One region of the Streptomyces sp. SID5464 genome, then DNA from elsewhere that is predicted to be linked to it. Evidence: predicted binding sites of a transcription regulator. Region 1 holds the regulator's gene; each other region holds the start of a gene.
The links. Region 1 encodes HrcA, which represses chaperone genes, less so after heat shock. Its sites were predicted from a motif close to TTNGCACTCNGNNNNNCNGAGTGCNAA; they were not measured.
Positions count from the first base shown of each region.

Region 1 (6,195 bases):
GATAGCCGAGCGGATCAAGCGGCTGGTGCACGAGTTCGGGGCGCGGCCCCCGGCGGACGATCTGGCGCTGCTGGTGCTCCAGGCGGAGTGACCGCCCGGGTGCTGGACAATGGGACGTATGCCTTCCGCACTCCCCGACGGCGAGCCCGTCCCCGACGACGGCGCGCTGCCCGCGTCCGCGCTCGCCGGGGCGGCCGACCGCCCGCTCGGGTTCTACCTGCACGTTCCGTACTGCGCGACCCGCTGCGGCTACTGCGACTTCAACACCTACACGGCGACCGAGCTGCGCGGCAGCGGTGGCGTGCTGGCCTCGCGTGACAACTACGCAGAGACGCTGGTCGACGAGGTCCGGCTGGCCCGCAAGGTGCTGGGTGACGACCCGCGGCCCGTCCGCACGGTGTTCGTCGGCGGCGGCACGCCGACGCTGCTGGCCGCCGGTGATCTCGTACGGATGCTGGGGGCGATCCGCGACGAGTTCGGGCTGGCGCCGGACGCGGAGGTCACGACGGAGGCGAACCCGGAGTCGGTGGACCCTGCCTACCTGGCGGCCCTGCGCGAGGGGGGCTTCAACCGGGTCTCCTTCGGGATGCAGAGTGCGCGGCAGCACGTGCTGAAGGTGCTGGACCGGACGCATACGCCGGGGCGGCCGGAGGAGTGCGTGGCGGAGGCCCGCGCGGCCGGTTTCCAGCATGTGAACCTCGACCTGATCTACGGCACGCCGGGGGAGAGCGACGACGACTGGCGGGCGTCTCTGGACGCGGTGCTGGGGGCCGGGCCGGACCATGTCAGCGCGTACGCGTTGATCGTCGAGGAGGGGACGCAGCTGGCTCGTCGGATCCGCCGGGGTGAGGTGCCGATGACCGACGACGATGTGCATGCCGATCGGTATCTGATCGCGGACGAGGTGCTCTCCGGCGCGGGGTTCGAGTGGTACGAGGTGTCCAACTGGGCGACCTCACAGGCGGGGCGGTGCCTGCACAACGAGCTGTACTGGCGGGGGGCCGACTGGTGGGGGGCCGGGCCTGGCGCGCACAGTCATGTGGGCGGGGTGCGGTGGTGGAACGTGAAGCATCCCGGGGCGTATGCGGGGGCGCTGGCGGCGGGGAGGTCGCCTGGGGCGGGGCGTGAGGTGCTGTCGGAGGAAGACCGGCGGGTCGAGCGGATTCTGCTGGAGTTGCGGCTGCGGGAAGGTGTGCCGCTTGCGTTGTTGCGGGAAGAAGGGCTTGTCGCCTCGCGCAGGGCGTTGTCGGACGGGCTTCTGGATGCCGCTGCGTACGACGAGGGGCGTGCCGTGCTGACGTTGCGGGGGCGGTTGCTGGCCGATGCGGTGGTTCGGGATCTCGTGGACTGAGGTGCTGCGGCGTTGGTGCCGGGGCCGGGGCGTTGCGCAGCCCGGATGAGCGGGGTGCCGCCGCGCCCACCCGTGCCGCCCCTGGCGGCACGACTGCCCGCAGCTCAGCGCATGCCCGCAGCTGAGCAGCTCGGTCGCTACGCCGGTGTCGTCACGAAGTCGATCAGTTCCTCCACCCGGCCCAGTAGTTCCGGCTCCAGGTCCTTGTACGACCGTACGCCCGACAGGATCCGTTGCCAGGCCGCGCCCGTGTTCTCCGGCCAGCCCAGCGTCCTGCACACCCCCGTCTTCCAGTCCTGGCCGCGCGGGATCCGGGGCCACGCCTCGATGCCCAGGGACGACGGTTTCACCGCCTCCCAGATGTCGATGTAGGGGTGGCCGACGACCAGGGCGTGGTCGCTCGTCACCGACTGCGCGATGCGCCACTCCTTGGAGCCCGGCACGAGGTGGTCCACCAGGACGCCCAGCCGCGCGTCCGGGCCGGGGGCGAAGCCGGCGACGATCGACGGCAGGTCGTCGACGCCCTCCAGGTACTCCACGACCACGCCCTCGATGCGCAGGTCGTCGCCCCAGACCTTCTCGACCAGCTCGGCGTCGTGCCGGCCCTCGACATAGATGCGCCCGGCACGGGCCACGCGGGCGCGGGCGCCGGGGACGGCCACCGAACCGGACGCGGTACGGGAGGGGCGTGCGGGGCCGGCAGGCGAGGGGCGGACCAGCGTCACGACCCTGCCCTCCAGCAGGAAGCCGCGCGGCTCCATGGGGAACACCCGGTGCTTGCCGAAGCGGTCCTCCAGGGTCACCGTGCCCGCCTCGCAGCGGATCACCGCACCGCAGAAACCGGTGCCGGGCTCCTCGACCACCAGGCCCGGCTCCGCCGGAACCTCGGGCACCGGCTGCGGTTTCTTCCACGGCGGAGTCAGATCGGGCGAGTACTGGCGCATTCTGATGACGATAGGAGAAGCCGGTGGGTGGTGGTCACGGAGACACGCCGAAGCCGGCGGCCAGCGCGTCGCGCTGGGCGCGCACGAACGCCGCGTCCACCACCGCTCCGTGACCGGGCACGTACAGCGCGTCCTCCCCGCCCAGGTCGAGCAGCCGGTCCAGGGCGGCCGGCCAGTGCGACGGCACGGCGTCGGGGCCCGCCTGCGGCTCGCCGGACTCCTCGACCAGGTCGCCGCAGAACACCACCTCCGGATCACCCGGCACCAGCACCGCCAGGTCGTGCGCGGTGTGCCCGGGGCCCACGTTGGCCAGCAGCACCTGGCGCCCGCCGCCGAGGTCGAGGGTCCACTCGCCGGAGACCAGGTGGCGGGGCGCGACCAGCCGGTCGGCGGCCTCCTGGGCGGTGGTCTCCGCCAGGCCGTTGCGCACCGCGTCCGCGCGCAGCTCCTCGCGGTCCCGTACGCGCGTCAGCACCGCGTCCACGCCCACCGCGCCGAACACCTCCGCGTCCGTGAACTCCGCCACCCCGAAGACATGGTCGAAGTGGGGATGGGTCAGCGCGAGATGCGTCACACGGTGCCCGGTGAGCGACCGCGCCTGCTCGCGCAACCGCGCGCCCTCCGCCGGGCTCGACCCCGCGTCGATCATGAGGACCGCGCCGGCACCGGCGACGAGCCCCACCGTGCAGTCCCACACCGGGAGCCGGCACCGCCCCACCCCCGCCGCCACGCGCTCCCATCCGAGCTCTTCCCAAGTCACCGTCATACGGCGACGCTAGCGGTGAGCGCAGTCCGTGGCACGACAGCACGCGACCAGCCTTGCCGGGGGCGCACCCCACCGCCGTACACTGGGCGGGGAATGCTGGCACTCGCACGCGCAGAGTGCCAGGCCCCACAGGCAGGACACCAGGCGGACGACTTCTGGAGGTGTGCGCGGATGCTCAGTGAACGCAGGCTTCAGGTGCTGCGCGCCATCGTCCAGGACTACGTCGGCACCGAGGAGCCGGTCGGCTCCAAGGCCCTCACCGAGCGGCACAACCTCGGCGTCTCCCCGGCCACCGTCCGCAATGACATGGCGGCCCTGGAGGACGAGGGGTACATCGCCCAGCCGCACACCAGCGCCGGGCGCATCCCGACCGACAAGGGCTACCGGCTGTTCGTGGACAAGCTGGCCGGCGTCAAGCCGATGACCGCGCCCGAGCGGCGCGCGATCCAGAACTTCCTGGAGGGCGCCGTCGACCTCGACGACGTCGTGGCGCGGACGGTACGGCTGCTGGCCCAGCTCACGCGACAGGTCGCCGTCGTGCAGTACCCGTCGCTGACCCGCTCGACCGTGCGGCACGTGGAGTTGCTCTCCCTCGCGCCCGCGCGCGTGATGCTCGTGCTGATCACGGACACCGGGCGGGTCGAGCAGCGCGTGGTCGACTGCCCGGCGCCCTTCGGCGAGGCCTCGCTCGCGGATCTGCGCGCGCGGCTCAACAGCCGGGTGGCGAACCGCCGTTTCACGGATGTGCCGAGTCTGGTGGAGGATCTGCCGGAGGCGTTCGAGCACGAGGACCGGGGTACGGTCTCCACGGTGCTCTCCACACTTCTGGAGACGCTCGTCGAGGAGAACGAGGAGCGGCTGATGATCGGCGGCACCGCCAACCTGACCCGCTTCGGGCACGACTTTCCCCTCACGATCCGGCCGGTGCTGGAGGCGCTGGAGGAGCAGGTCGTGCTCCTCAAGCTGCTCGGCGAGGCGAAGGATCCGGGCGTGACCGTACGTATCGGTCATGAGAACGCCCACGAAGGACTCAACTCCACGTCCGTCGTGTCGGTCGGCTACGGTTCGGGCGGCGAGGCTGTCGCCAAGCTCGGCGTGGTCGGACCGACCCGCATGGACTACCCGGGAACGATGGGAGCGGTACGCGCAGTGGCACGGTACGTCGGACAGATCCTGGCGGAGTCGTAGTGGCCACGGACTACTACGCCGTACTCGGCGTGCGCCGCGACGCGTCGCAGGAAGAGATCAAGAAGGCCTTCCGGCGGCTCGCGCGCGAGCTGCACCCGGACGTCAACCCCGATCCGAAGACCCAGGAGCGGTTCAAGGAGATCAACGCCGCCTACGAGGTGCTGTCGGACCCGCAGAAGAAGCAGGTCTACGACCTCGGCGGCGACCCGCTCTCGCAGGCCGGGGGCGGCGGCGCGGGCGGCTTCGGGGCCGGCGGCTTCGGGAACTTCTCCGACATCATGGACGCGTTCTTCGGCACGGCGTCGCAGCGCGGTCCGCGCTCGCGCACCCGCCGCGGTCAGGACGCGATGATCCGCATCGAGGTGGAGCTCGACGAGGCGGCCTTCGGCACGACGAAGGACATCCAGGTCGACACGGCAGTCGTCTGCAACACCTGTAACGGTGAGGGCGCGGCGCCGGGGACCTCCGCCCAGACGTGTGACATGTGCCGCGGCCGCGGTGAGGTGTCCCAGGTCACGCGGTCCTTCCTCGGCCAGGTCATGACCTCGCGGCCCTGCCCGCAGTGCCAGGGCTTCGGCACCGTGGTGCCCACGCCGTGCCCGGAGTGCGCGGGCGACGGGCGCGTACGGTCCCGTCGTACGCTCACCGTCAAGATCCCGGCCGGTGTCGACAACGGCACGCGGATCCAGCTCGCGGGTGAGGGCGAGGTCGGGCCCGGCGGCGGTCCCGCCGGTGACCTGTACGTGGAGATCCACGAACTGCCGCACGCGATGTTCCAGCGGCGCGGCGACGACCTGCACTGCACGGTGACGATCCCCATGACCGCGGCGGCCCTCGGCACGAAGGTGCCGCTGGAGACGCTCGACGGCCTGGAGGAGGTCGACATCCGCCCGGGCACCCAGTCCGGCCAGTCGATCCCGCTGCACGGCCGCGGCGTCACGCACCTGCGGGGCGGCGGACGCGGCGACCTCATCGTCCACGTCGAGGTCCAGACCCCGACCAAGCTCGACCCCGAGCAGGAGCGCCTGCTCCGCGAGCTGTCCAAGCTGCGCGGCGAGGAACGGCCGACGGGTCAGTTCCAGCCCGGGCAGCAGGGGTTGTTCTCGCGGTTGAAGGACGCGTTCAACGGGCGCTGACTCCGGCGGCCGGGCCACTGCTGGGGGTCCGGGGGTCGGCCCCCGGGCAGGCACGGTCAGCCCGGGCAGCAGGGGTTGTTCTCGCGGTTGAAGGACGCGTTCAACGGGCGCTGACTCCGGCTCCTCCGGGGGCCGCGGGTGGCTTTTCCTCTGGTCTATGCCACACGGCAGGCCGGTTTCGGAGTTGTTCGGAGGACGTGACAACATGCGGTCATGTCCTCCGCGCTGACCGATCTCTTCCCGCACCCGATCGTGCAGGCCCCCATGGCGGGCGGCGTCTCCGTACCGAAGCTCGCCGCCGCCGTGTGCGAGGCGGGCGGACTCGGGTTCCTCGCCGCCGGGTACAAGACCGCCGACGGGATGTACCAGGAGATCAAGCAGCTCCGGAGCCTCACCGGCAGGCCCTTCGGAGTGAACCTCTTCATGCCGCAGCCGGAGTACGCCGACCCCGCCGCCATCGACGTCTACGCCCACCAACTGGCCGGTGAGGCCTCCTGGTACGAGGCCGAGCTCGGCGACCCCGACAGCGGCCGCGACGACGGCTACGAGACCAAACTCGCGGTGCTGCGCGACAACCCCGTGCCGGTGGTGTCGTTCCACTTCGGCGCTCCGAGCCAGGAGGTCGTCGACGCACTGCACCGGGTCGGCACCTTCGTCCTGGTCACCGCCACCACCCCCGACGAGGCCCGGGCCGTCGAGCGGGCGGGCGCGGACGCGGTCATCGCGCAGGGCGTCGAGGCCGGCGGCCACCAGGGCACGCACCGGGACATCCCCGAGACGGACGGTTCCGGCATCGGACTGCTGTCGCTG
Region 1 is NZ_WWIQ01000076.1:106,164-112,358, forward strand. Features, by position in the region: gene GTY47_RS37880 (SpoIIE family protein phosphatase) at 1-91, shown strand, start outside; gene hemW (radical SAM family heme chaperone HemW) at 119-1,351, shown strand; gene GTY47_RS37890 (DUF3097 domain-containing protein) at 1,489-2,295, opposite strand; gene GTY47_RS37895 (MBL fold metallo-hydrolase) at 2,330-3,061, opposite strand; gene hrcA (heat-inducible transcriptional repressor HrcA) at 3,233-4,249, shown strand; gene dnaJ (molecular chaperone DnaJ) at 4,249-5,385, shown strand; gene GTY47_RS37910 (nitronate monooxygenase) at 5,599-6,195, shown strand, end outside.

Region 2 (6,195 bases), on a different contig from region 1:
AGGCCCGCCGCCCTCGGCATGGCCAGCAGCGAGGCGACGCAACCCGCGCCCGCCGACTCGCCGAAGACCGTGACCTGGCCGGGGTCGCCGCCGAACGCCTCGATGTTGTCCCGTACCCACTCCAGCGCGGCCACCTGGTCGAGCAGGCCGCGGTTGGCGGGCGCCCCCTCGATGTGGGCGAAGCCCTCCATGCCGACGCGGTAGTTGAGGGACACGACCACGAGGTCGCCGTCGGCCGCGATGCGCCGGGCGTCGTAGCCGGGGCTGCCGGAGTGGCCGAGCTTGTAGGCGCCGCCGTAGAGCCACACCATCACCGGGCGGCGGGCGCCCGGGGCGGGCTCGGGGGTCCAGACGTTGACCGTGAGCCACTCGTCGCCCTCGGGCACGTCGACCAGACCCGGGCCGCCCAGGTTGCCGAGGTCCTGCGGGGGCGGCGGGCCGAAGGCGTACGCGTCCCGTATGCCGTCCCAGGTGTGGGCGGGGCGCGGGGCCAGGAACCGGGCCTCGCCCACGGGGGGTGCGGCGAAGGGGATGCCGCGGAAGACGGCGAGGCCCTCCTCCCTGCGGCCGCGTACCGCACCGGCGGTGGTGCGCACCACCGGTGCGGGCTGCCCGGCTGAGGCGCCGGTCGGGGGGTGGGACTCGGTCGTCGTCATCTCTGGATCTCCTCACGGGGTGCCGGTGAACAGGCGCTCCGCCAGTGTCCTTGACTGACGCAAGTGAATCCAGGGCGGCCCGGGGACGGACCCGGTGGGGTCAGCTGAGCGTCTTCAGCGCCGCCGGGTCGTAGGGCGCCAGCTCGTCGAAGCGGCCGGACAGGACCTTCTGCGCCCACTGCGGGTCCTGGAGCAGGGCGCGGCCGACGGCGACCATGTCGAACTCGTCGCGCTCGAAGCGGTCCAGGAGGTTGTCCAGGTCGCCCACTTCGGCGCCCTCGCCCTGGAAGGCCTTGATGAAGTCGCCGTTCAGGCCGACCGAGCCGACGGTGATGGCGGGCTTGCCCGTGAGCTTCTTGGTCCAGCCGGCCAGGTTGAGGTCGGAGTCGTCGAACTCGGGCACCCAGTAGCGGCGGGTGGAGGCGTGGAAGGCGTCCGCACCGGCCGCGGCGAGCGGGGTCAGGATGGCCTCCAGCTCCTCGGGCGTCTCCGCGAGGCGGGCGTCGTAGGCCTCCTGCTTCCACTGCGAGTAGCGGAAGATGACGGGGAAGTCGGCCGAGACGGTCTCGCGGACGGCCGCGACGATCTCCGCCGAGAACTTGGCACGGGCGACCGGGTCGCCGCCGTAGGCGTCGGTGCGGCGGTTGGTGCCCTCCCACAGGAACTGGTCGAGCAGGTAGCCGTGGGCGCCGTGGATCTCCACGCCGTCGAAGCCGATGCGCTCGGCGGCGGCAGCGGCCTCGGCGAACGCGCCGATGACGGCGTCGATGTCGGCCTGGGTCATGGCCTTGCCGGTGGGCTCGGTGGCGCCGATGCGCAGGCCGGAGGGGCCGACGGCCGGGGCGTCCGCGACCGGCGGCTCGCCCTGGTTGCGGACCATGCCGATGTGCCACAGCTGCGGCACGATCGTGCCGCCCGCGGCGTGCACCGCCTCGGCGACCTTCGCCCAGCCCGCGAGCTGCTCCTCGCCGTGGAACCGCGGCACCCGGTCGCTCTGCCCGGCCGACTCGTGGCCGACGTAGGTCCCCTCGGTGACGATCAGACCGACGCCGGCGGCGGCGCGGCGGGAGTAGTACGAGATGACGTCGTCGCCGGGGACACCGCCCGGGGAGAACATGCGGGTCATCGGCGCCATCGCGATCCGGTTCGGAACGGTCAGGCCGCCCAGCGATACGGGCCGGGACAGGATTTCGGCGGCGCGGGAGGCGGCGGAGGCGGCGACGGTCACGTGGGGGCTCCTCTTCGGATACCGGACAGTATGTGCATACGCATAGGACGTACGTGTCAACCATCCGGCCCCGCCCGGGCCATCCCGCCCGCGCTGTGATCCCGGACACGCCCGAGGGCGGCACCCCCTGTCGGAACAGGGAGTGCCGCCCTCGGCAAGGACGTTGATCGACCAGGTCGATCAGAAGTCCATGTCACCGCCCGGCATGCCACCGCCGGCGGGCGCGGCGGCCTTCTCCGGCTTGTCGGCGATGACGGCCTCGGTGGTGAGGAACAGCGCGGCGATGGAGGCGGCGTTCTGCAGCGCGGAACGGGTCACCTTCGCCGGGTCGATGATCCCCTCGGCGATCATGTCGACGTACTCACCGGTCGCGGCGTTCAGACCGTGGCCGACCTGGAGGTTGCGGACCTTCTCCACGACGACGCCGCCCTCGAGACCACCGTTGACGGCGATCTGCTTCAGCGGGGCCTCCAGCGCGAGCTTCACGGCGTTGGCGCCGGTCGCCTCGTCACCGTCGAGCTCCAGCTTCTCGAAGACCTGGGAGGCCTGCAGCAGGGCCACGCCACCACCGGCGACGATGCCCTCCTCGACGGCCGCCTTGGCGTTGCGCACGGCGTCCTCGATGCGGTGCTTGCGCTCCTTGAGCTCCACCTCGGTGGCGGCACCGGCCTTGATGACCGCGACACCGCCGGCGAGCTTCGCCAGGCGCTCCTGCAGCTTCTCGCGGTCGTAGTCCGAGTCGCTGTTCTCGATCTCGGCGCGGATCTGGTTGACCCGGCCCTGGACCTGGTCGGCGGAGCCGGCACCGTCGACGATGGTGGTCTCGTCCTTGGTGATGACGACCTTGCGGGCCTTGCCCAGGAGGTCGAGCGTGGCGTTCTCCAGCTTGAGGCCGACCTCCTCGGAGATCACCTCGCCGCCGGTGAGGATGCCGATGTCCTGGAGCATCGCCTTGCGACGGTCACCGAAGCCCGGAGCCTTGACGGCGACGGACTTGAAGGTGCCGCGGATCTTGTTGACGACCAGCGTCGACAGGGCCTCGCCCTCGACGTCCTCGGCGATGATCAGCAGCGGCTTGCCCGACTGCATGACCTTCTCCAGGAGCGGGAGCAGGTCCTTGACGTTGGAGATCTTGGAGTTGGCGATCAGGATGTACGGGTCGTCGAGGACGGCCTCCATACGCTCCATGTCGGTGGCGAAGTACGCCGAGATGTAGCCCTTGTCGAAGCGCATACCCTCGGTGAGCTCCAGCTCCAGACCGAAGGTCTGGGACTCCTCGACGGTGATGACGCCTTCCTTGCCGACCTTGTCCATCGCCTCGGCGATGAGCTCGCCGATCTGGGTGTCGGCGGCGGAGATGGAGGCCGTGGAGGCGATCTGCTCCTTGGTCTCGACGTCCTTCGCCTGCTCCAGCAGGGCGGCGGAGACGGCCTCGACGGCGCGCTCGATACCGCGCTTCAGGGCCATCGGGTTGGCACCGGCGGCTACGTTGCGCAGGCCTTCCTTGACCAGGGCCTGGGCGAGAACGGTCGCGGTGGTCGTACCGTCACCGGCGACGTCGTCCGTCTTCTTGGCGACTTCCTTGACCAGCTCGGCGCCGATCTTCTCGTACGGGTCCTCGAGCTCGATCTCCTTGGCGATGGAGACACCGTCGTTGGTGATCGTGGGGGCGCCCCACTTCTTCTCGAGGACGACGTTGCGGCCCTTGGGGCCGAGGGTCACCTTGACGGCGTCCGCGAGCTGGTTCATGCCGCGCTCGAGGCCGCGCCGCGCCTCCTCGTCGAACGCGATGATCTTGGCCATGTGAAGTGGTCCCTCCAGGACTGGGGGTGATTCCTTCGGACCGCGCCCGCGCCCGCGACGGACGGCTCGCCGGCCTCGTGGTTCCTTCCCCACCTGGCCTGCGGGCCTCACCGACCCGGTCCTTACGTTGTCACTCTCACCTTCAGAGTGCTAACGCAATGATTAGCACTCGGGCATGGCGAGTGCAAGCGACTCCCACGGTTCGAGCGGGTGCTCAGCCCCCGGCGAACAGCGGGCATCCGGCTCGGCCCGCAGGCCACGGGCAGCGCCGCGGCGGATCGGGCGAGCAGAGAAAAGCCTGGCCCCCGGCCCGTCGCGGCGAGACGAGAGCGACGACGCGGGCGGTCGCCCGGCGGGCGCACCCGTCACGCCGGCCGCCAACCCCCGAGCAGGCCGAAGGGCCCGCACCCCGGGGGGTGCGGGCCCTTCAGAGAAGACCGGTCGCTTGCGCTTGGTCGTGGTGCGCGTTCAGGCAGAGACGCGAACCATGTCGGCCTGCGGCCCCTTCTGGCCCTGCGAGATCTCGAACTCGACCCGCTGGCCCTCTTCCAGGGTGCGGTAGCCGTCCATCTGGATCGCACTGTAGTGGACGAAAACATCCGCACCACCGTCGACCGCGATGAAGCCGTACCCCTTCTCCGCGTTGAACCACTTGACGGTGCCCTGAGCCATGCCTAACTCCCCTATTACTGGCCCTTGCACAGATCCACACTTCGCGGACCCGGGTCAGACCTCACCCCCCACGGTTGGGGGCGTGCGCCGGAACGCGTCGACCGCGGCTGAATGTATCTGTCCAACTGCCGTCTGCAACAGGTCAATCGGACGAGAATTCTGGACGCGCAGGGTCCGGAATGTGGGGAGAATTCGCCTGAATTCAGGGCAAGTCGGGCCACACAAAAGGAACAAAAGCCGCGAAAGACGCACACACTTTGGCTACATCTTGTCGGGCGTGCGGCAGGAATTCAGGGCTCCCGATCAGGGGATCGGCGCCGTGTTCCCCAACTGTACCGCGCTCAATCACACAGAATTGCCCCCTCCGCTTCTCTCACGGAGGGGGCAATTCGCTGAACTCTCAGTAACCGCCGTTACCGAAGGTAACAATCAAGCCGGTCGACCGGTTCAGCCACCGGCGACGGCGGGGATGATCGACACACCGGCGCCGTCCGGAGTCGCCGTCTCCAGACCCTGCTCGAACCGCACGTCGTCGTCGTTGACGTACACGTTGACGAACCGGCGCAGCTTGCCCTGGTCGTCCAGCACCCGGGCGGCGATCCCGGTGTGGTTCTTCTCCAGGTCGGCGATGACCTCGCCGAGGGTCGCCCCCTCGGCGGCGACCTCGGCCTGGCCGCCGGTGTAGGTACGCAGGATGGTGGGGATGCGAACGGTGACGCTCATCGGGATGTGACCTCCGGTTTCGATTGAGCTACGGCTGGGGGCGCGCCCCCAGGGGCGCGGGGCCGGGTCGATGTGCGGCTGCGCCGCGTGGGCGCGACCAGCCCCCACCGGCCCGCAGCGAACGATGGTCAGACCAGACCGGCTTCCCGGAACGACTCCAGGTTGGGCCGAATGGTCGCGGTGAGCCCGGTCCCGGCCACCGCATCCAGCGTCTTGAGACCATCCCCGGTGTTGAGAACGACGGTGGTCTTGGCGGGGTCGAGCACCCCGTTCTCGATCAGCTTCCTGGTCACGCCCACGGTCACCCCACCCGCGGTCTCCGCGAAGACACCCTCGGTCCGGGCGAGCAGCTTGATCGCGTCAACGACCTGCTCGTCCGTCACGTCCTCCACGAAACCGCCCGTCCGCCGGGCGATGTCCAGCACGTACGGCCCGTCCGCCGGGTTGCCGATCGCCAGCGACTTGGCGATCGTGTCCGGCTTCTGCGGGCGTACGACGTCGTGCCCGGCCTTGAACGCCGTCGACACCGGCGAGCAGCCCTCGGCCTGCGCGCCGAAGATCTTGTACGGCTTGTCCTCGACCAGCCCGAGCTTGATCAGCTCCTGCAGACCCTTGTCGATCTTCGTCAGCTGCGAGCCGGAGGCGATCGGCACCACGATCTGGTCGGGCAGCTGCCAGCCCAGCTGCTCGCAGATCTCGTACGCCAGGGTCTTGGAGCCCTCGGCGTAGTACGGCCGCAGGTTGACGTTGACGAAGCCCCAGCCCTCGCCGGCCGGGTCGCCGATCAGCTCGGAGCAGAAGCGGTTCACGTCGTCGTAGTTGCCCTGGATGCCGACGAGCTCACCGCCGTAGACCGCGGCCATGACGACCTTGCCCTGCTCCAGGTCGTGCGGGATGAACACGCAGGAGCGGAAGCCGGCGCGGGCCGCCGCGGCACCCACGGCGCCGGCGAGGTTGCCGGTGGAGGAGCAGGACAGCGTGGTGAAGCCGAAGGCGCGGGCGGCCTCCAGGGCCTGGGCGACGACCCGGTCCTTGAAGGAGTGCGTCGGGTTGCCGGAGTCGTCCTTGACGAAGAGCTTGCCGGCGTCGACCCCCAGCTCGCGCGCGAGGTTG
Region 2 is NZ_WWIQ01000010.1:375,693-381,887, forward strand. Features, by position in the region: gene GTY47_RS11745 (carboxylesterase family protein) at 1-656, opposite strand, end outside; gene GTY47_RS11750 (NADH:flavin oxidoreductase) at 757-1,884, opposite strand; gene groL (chaperonin GroEL) at 2,065-3,687, opposite strand; gene GTY47_RS11760 (cold-shock protein) at 4,156-4,359, opposite strand; gene GTY47_RS11765 (ubiquitin-like small modifier protein 1) at 4,807-5,082, opposite strand; gene thrC (threonine synthase) at 5,211-6,195, opposite strand, start outside.
Region 2: groL (chaperonin GroEL) is a predicted target of HrcA. The motif match lies at 3,850-3,876, and genes of this name have one in related genera.

Region 3 (6,195 bases), on a different contig from region 1:
GGTCGAACAGACCAAGGGGAAACGGACCGCTACGCACAGTGTGGTGGCGAAGGACCGGGCCGACGCCTCGCACATCGTCGAGATCGTGGAGTTCCCGTCGTACGAGGAGGCGATGCGCAACTCCGGGCTTCCGGAGACCGACCGGATCTTCCAGGACATGGTGGCGCTCTGCGACGAGGCGCCGACGTTCACGGACCTGGACGTGGTGCGGGACGAGCAGCTGAACTCGGCCACCGCGCGCAGGTTCTTCGAGCTGGCGCCCGGGCAGGGTGCGGCGCCCGCGTTCAACGACGTGTTCATCGAGGACTACCACGACCACGATCCGGCCAATGTGCAGGACGTCATCGGGCTGGACGCGCTGCGGCGCGAGGTGGAGGTGTGGCGGGGCGGGTTCGACTTCTCGTTCACCATCGAGGACCAGCTCGCCGAGGGCGACCGGGTGTGCACCCGGTGGACCTGGAGGGGGCACCACAAGGGTGACTTCCTCGGGATTCCGCCGACCGGGAAGGACGTCACCATGACCGGGACGACCGTCCACCGCTGCACGCCGGACGGGAAGCTCGCCGAGGGCTGGTGGCAGTACGACCGGCTGGGGCTGATGCAGCAGCTCGGGGTGCTGGACCCGCTGGAGTTGTGACGGGTCCCCGCATACGGGAGAAGCCCCCGTTCCGCGCGAGGCGGGGCGGGGGCTTCTCGCAGAGGTCGGTGCCTCAGTGGGCGTGGCCGTGGCCGTGACCCGCGGCGGCCGGCTCCTCCTCTTCCTTCTTCTCGACGACCAGGGTCTCGGTCGTGAGGAGCAGGGAGGCGATGGAGGCGGCGTTCTCCAGGGCGGAGCGGGTGACCTTGACCGGGTCGATGACGCCGGCCTTGATCAGGTCGCCGTACTCGCCGGTGGCGGCGTTGAAGCCCTGGCCCTTGTCCAGCTCGGCGACCTTGGAGGTGATGACGTAGCCCTCCAGGCCGGCGTTCTCGGCGATCCAGCGCAGCGGCTCGACGACGGCGCGGCGGACGACCGCGACACCGGTGGCCTCGTCGCCGGACTTGCCGAGGCTGCCCTCCAGGACCTTGGCGGCGTGGACGAGAGCGGAGCCACCACCGGAGACGATGCCCTCCTCGACCGCGGCGCGGGTCGCGGAGATGGCGTCCTCCAGACGGTGCTTGCGCTCCTTCAGCTCGACCTCGGTGGCGGCACCCACGCGGATGACGCACACGCCGCCGGCCAGCTTCGCGAGGCGCTCCTGGAGCTTCTCGCGGTCCCAGTCGGAGTCGGTGGTCTCGATCTCGGCCTTGATCTGGGCGACGCGGCCCTGCACGTCTTCCTTGTTGCCGGCGCCGTCGACGACCGTGGTGTCGTCCTTGGTGACGGTGACGCGGCGGGCGGAGCCGAGGACCTCGAGGCCGACCTGGTCGAGCTTGAGGCCGACCTCCTCGGAGACGACCGTGGCGCCCGTGAGGACGGCCATGTCCTGCAGCATCGCCTTGCGGCGGTCGCCGAAGCCGGGGGCCTTCACCGCGACGGCGTTGAAGGTGCCGCGGATCTTGTTCACGACGAGGGTCGACAGGGCCTCGCCCTCGACGTCCTCGGCGATGATCAGCAGCGGCTTGGAGGCGTTGGCCTGGATGACCTTCTCCAGCAGCGGCAGCAGGTCCGCGATGGCGGAGATTTTGCCCTGCGTGATGAGGATGTACGGGTCGTCCAGGACGGCTTCCATGCGCTCCTGGTCCGTCACGAAGTACGGCGACAGGTAGCCCTTGTCGAAGGCCATGCCCTCGGTGAAGTCCAGCTCCAGACCGAAGGTGTTGGACTCCTCGACGGTGATGACACCGTCCTTGCCGACCTTGTCCATCGCCTCGGCGATGAGCTCGCCGACCTGCTGGTCCTGGGCGGACAGCGCGGCGACGGCGGCGATGTCGGACTTCTCGTCGATCGGGCGGGCCGAGGCGAGCAGGTCCTCGGAGACGGCGGCGACGGCGGCGTCGATGCCCTTCTTCAGGGCGGCCGGGGAGGCACCGGCGGCGACGTTCTTCAGGCCCTCGCGCACGAGCGCCTGGGCGAGCACGGTCGCGGTGGTCGTACCGTCACCCGCGATGTCGTTGGTCTTGGTCGCCACCTCCTTGACCAGCTGGGCACCGAGGTTCTCGTACGGGTCCTCGATCTCGACCTCGCGGGCGATCGTGACACCGTCGTTGGTGATGGTGGGGGCGCCGAACTTCTTGTCGATGACGACGTTGCGGCCCTTGGGGCCGATCGTCACCTTGACCGTGTCGGCAAGCTTGTTGACGCCGCGCTCGAGGGCGCGACGGGCGTCCTCGTCGAACTTCAGGATCTTCGCCATGGGAGCGTGAGCCCTCTTCCGGAATCTGGGTTAACGGCACTGCGCCCCGGGCGCCCGGCTTCTTGGTGATCGCGGGGGGCCAGGGGCGCAGCTCAAAGCAATGTGCTTGGGGTGAATTACTTCTCGACGATCGCGAGGACGTCGCGAGCCGAGAGGACGAGGTACTCCTCGCCGTTGTACTTCACCTCGGTGCCGCCGTACTTGCTGTAGAGCACGACGTCGCCGACGGAGACGTCGAGCGGAAGACGGTTACCGTCCTCGAAGCGGCCCGGGCCGACGGCCAGGACGACGCCCTCCTGGGGCTTCTCCTTGGCGGTGTCCGGAATGACCAGGCCCGAGGCCGTGGTCTGCTCCGCGTCCAGCGGCTGGACCACGATGCGGTCCTCGAGCGGCTTGATGGCAACCTTGCTGGCGGTCGTCACGATCCGACCTCCCCCTTCGGAGATCTCACGGGGTTAACTGTCTGAGGTGGCGACCAGGTGGATCCGTCGTCGCGGGTGCCGGACCTGCCCGTCGCTGTGTTGGCACTCTCCATTGGGGAGTGCCAGAGCCGAGACTATGACTGCGATTAGCACTCGGTCAAGCGGAGTGCCAATTGCCGGGCGGCGCGTCGGCCAGGTGCTCTCTACAGGTGGTCCTCCAGTCGCCCGACCCGCAGCCCTCGCGCCTCGATCTCCAGCAGCAGTCGCACGGTCCGTTCCGTCAGGGTCAGGGACGTGGGCTCGCCCGACGGTACGGAGACGATGTCACCGGGACGCAGGCCGGGCTTGCCACGGGTGTAGGTCAGGTCGCCGTCGGGGCCCAGGGACGCCCGCCAGAGGACGACTGCCCGGATGCCGCAGTCGGCGGCGGCCCGCAGGGTCGTCGTGTCGTACGTGCCGTAGGGCGGGCGGAAGAGGCGGGGGCGGATGCCGAAGCGGGAGCGGAGTTTGAACTGCTGGCCGCAGATCTCGGCACGCTGGCCGGCGTAGGGCAGGCCGCGCAGGGCGGGGTGGTCGAGGGTGTGGTTCTGGATGGACGCGCCGACCGCGCGGAGCCGGGCGAAGTGGCCGTAACCCGGCCCCACGACGCTGTCCGTGAGGAACATGCTGACCGGAAGCCGCCGTTCGCGGACGAGGCCGACGAAGCGGGGGTCGCGCTCGGCGCCGTCGTCGTAGGTCAGGAAGACCACCCGGTCGCGGGTGCGGACGTGGTCCACGACGGGCGGGAGGCCGCCCCGGTCCGGCCCGCGGGCGTCGCTCGACGCGTGCGTCGGGGGCCGGCCCCGGGCCTCCGCGCCCGCGCGCTCCCCCACGGTCCCGGCGCAGCCGGCCAGCAGGATCGCTCCCGCGCACACCACCGCGGCCGGCGACCGCCGCCTCACAGGTAGTCCTCCAGCCGGCCCACCGCGTACCCCTCGGCCGTGACCTTGTTCAGGAAGCGGCGGATCATGTCGGGCATCGTGCCCTGCCACTGGGCACGGCCGCGGAAGTGGGTGAGGACGATGTCGCCCGGGCGGAGTCTGTTGTCGCCCTCGCGGTACTCCCAGTGGTCGGCGAAGACCTCCTCGTTCCAGAGGGGGACGTACTCGATGCCGCAGGCCTTGGCGGCGCGCAGGGTCGCCCTGTCGTAGCTGCCGAAGGGCGGGCGGAAGAGGGTCGGGCGCTTGCCGTAGCGCCTCTCGAGGAGGCGCTGCATGCCGCAGATCTCGCGCTTCTGCGTGCGGTACGGCAGGCCCCGCATGTAGCGGTGGCGGAGGGTGTGGTTGTTCAGGGCCACGCCCAGGCCCTGCATCCTCTCGAAGTAGCGGTAGTCGTCCTTGATCAGGTAGCCGCTGAGGAAGGCGCTGTACGGGACCTTCAGGTCGCTCATCATCCGCAGGAACGCCCGGTCCTTCTCGACGCCGTCGTCGACGGTGAGGAAGACGACCTTGTCCCGGGTGGGGACGGTGGTGAAGACGGGCGGGAGGTTCAGCCTCCGGTGACCGTCCACCTCGAAGCCCTCGCGGGTCCTGATCCTCGGCTTCCTCGCGGGGGCCGACGGGGCGGTCAGCGGGACTGTCCGCAGCCCCCAGCGCTGCGCGGCGGCGACCCGGACGGCATGCGCGCCGCGCAGCTTGGAGGCGTAGGAGTCGAGCGCGCGGGCCGGGGGCGCGTCCAGGGGCTGCTGGCCGCCGGCCGCGGGGATCCGGCCGCTGTCGTCCTGCGCGCAACCCGACGCGATGGCGGCGAGGGTGAGTACGGCGAGGCCGATCCGCATGCCGCCAGACGCCCGGCTTTTGTCATTTTGTACGACTACTCCCATGATGCGGGATCCTCGCAGCCGGTCACCCCGGATCGGCCCCGACACCGCGACCGACGGCGCACCATCCACCAGGTGGCCCACAATGATCCGGTGAACGACCTCGCCCTCCTCCTCACCCCCGAAGGCCGCGTCCTCCTCGACGAGGTGCGGGACACCGATCCGGCGCGGGAGCTGGCCGTCGCGACCCGGTTGCGCCGTGAGCACCCCGCCGAGCTGGTGTCGGCGGCGCTGGGCCAGGCACGGCTGCGGCAGCGGGCGGCGGTGAAGTTCGGGGCCGAGGACGCCGGCCGGATGTTCTTCACGCCGAACGGGGTCGAGCAGTCGACCCGGGCGAGCGTGGCGGCCCACCGCGCGCGGCGCATGGCCGAGTCGGGCGTGACCTCGGTCGCCGACCTGTGCTGCGGCATCGGCGGCGACGCGATCGCGCTGGCCCGGGCCGGGATCCGGGTCCTGGCCGTCGACCGGGACCCGGCGACGGCCGCGGCGGCGCGGGCGAACGCCGAGGCGCTGGGGCTGGCCGGCCTGATCGAGGTGCGGGAGGCGGATGTCACGGACGTGGACACGGCCGGTTACGACGCCGTGTTCGTCGACCCGGCCAGGCGCGGCGGCCGGGGCCGGATCTTCGACCCGGAGGCGTACTCACCGCCCCTGTCCTGGGCGGTGTCCGCGGCCCGCCGCGCCCCTCGCGCCGCCGCGCTGAAGATCGCCCCCGGCATCCCGCACGAGGCGGTCCCCGAGGACGCCGAGGCCGAGTGGATCTCCGACGGCGGCGACGTGAAGGAGGCGGTGCTGTGGTTCGGCACCGCGCCCGGGGCGGTACGGGCCACCCTGCTGCCGGGCCCCCGCACCCTGCTCTCCCGCGGCCTGCCCGACCCGGAGGTCCGCCCGCCCGGCCGTTACCTGTACGAGCCCGACGGCGCCGTCATCCGGGCCCACCTGGTCGCCGAGGTGGCCGACGAGGTCGGCGGCGGGCTCCTCGACGCGACCATCGCCTACGTCACGGCCGACGCCCTGCACCCGACCCCGTACGCCACGGCCTACGAGATCACCGACCACCTCCCGTTCAACGTCAAGAAGCTGAAGGCCCTGCTGCGGGAGCGGGAGGTCGGCAACCTCACGGTGAAGAAGCGCGGCTCGGCGGTCGAGCCGGAGGAACTCCGCAAGAAGGTCAAGCCCCAGGGCCGGCACGCGGCCACGGTGTTCCTGACGCGGGTGGCGGGAGCACCGGCGATGCTCATCGGGCACCCCGCCCAGGCAGGAGCCGTCAGCTCTGCTCCGCCGCCCGCCTGAGCAGCAGGTGCCTTTCCCGCTCGTTCCGCGTCAGCGACGCCGCCCGTTCGAACTCCGCCCGGGCCTCCGTCGTGCGGCCGAGGCGGGACAGCAGGTCGGCCCGGACGCTGGGCAGCAGGTGGTAGTCCCGCAGGGCGGGGTCGTCCGTCAGGGCGTCGACGACGGCCAGGGCGGGGCCGGGGCCCTCGGCCATCGAGACGGCCACCGCGCGGTTCAGTTCCACCACCGGGGACGGGGTACGGGCGGCCAGGAGGCCGTACAGGATGGCGATGCGGGGCCAGTCGGT
Region 3 is NZ_WWIQ01000007.1:107,265-113,459, forward strand. Features, by position in the region: gene GTY47_RS07085 (ester cyclase) at 1-637, shown strand, start outside; gene groL (chaperonin GroEL) at 711-2,336, opposite strand; gene groES (co-chaperone GroES) at 2,453-2,761, opposite strand; gene GTY47_RS07100 (polysaccharide deacetylase family protein) at 2,962-3,699, opposite strand; gene GTY47_RS07105 (polysaccharide deacetylase family protein) at 3,696-4,574, opposite strand; gene GTY47_RS07110 (methyltransferase domain-containing protein) at 4,710-5,909, shown strand; gene GTY47_RS07115 (RNA polymerase sigma factor) at 5,884-6,195, opposite strand, start outside.
Region 3: groES (co-chaperone GroES) is a predicted target of HrcA. The motif match lies at 2,905-2,931, and genes of this name have one in related genera.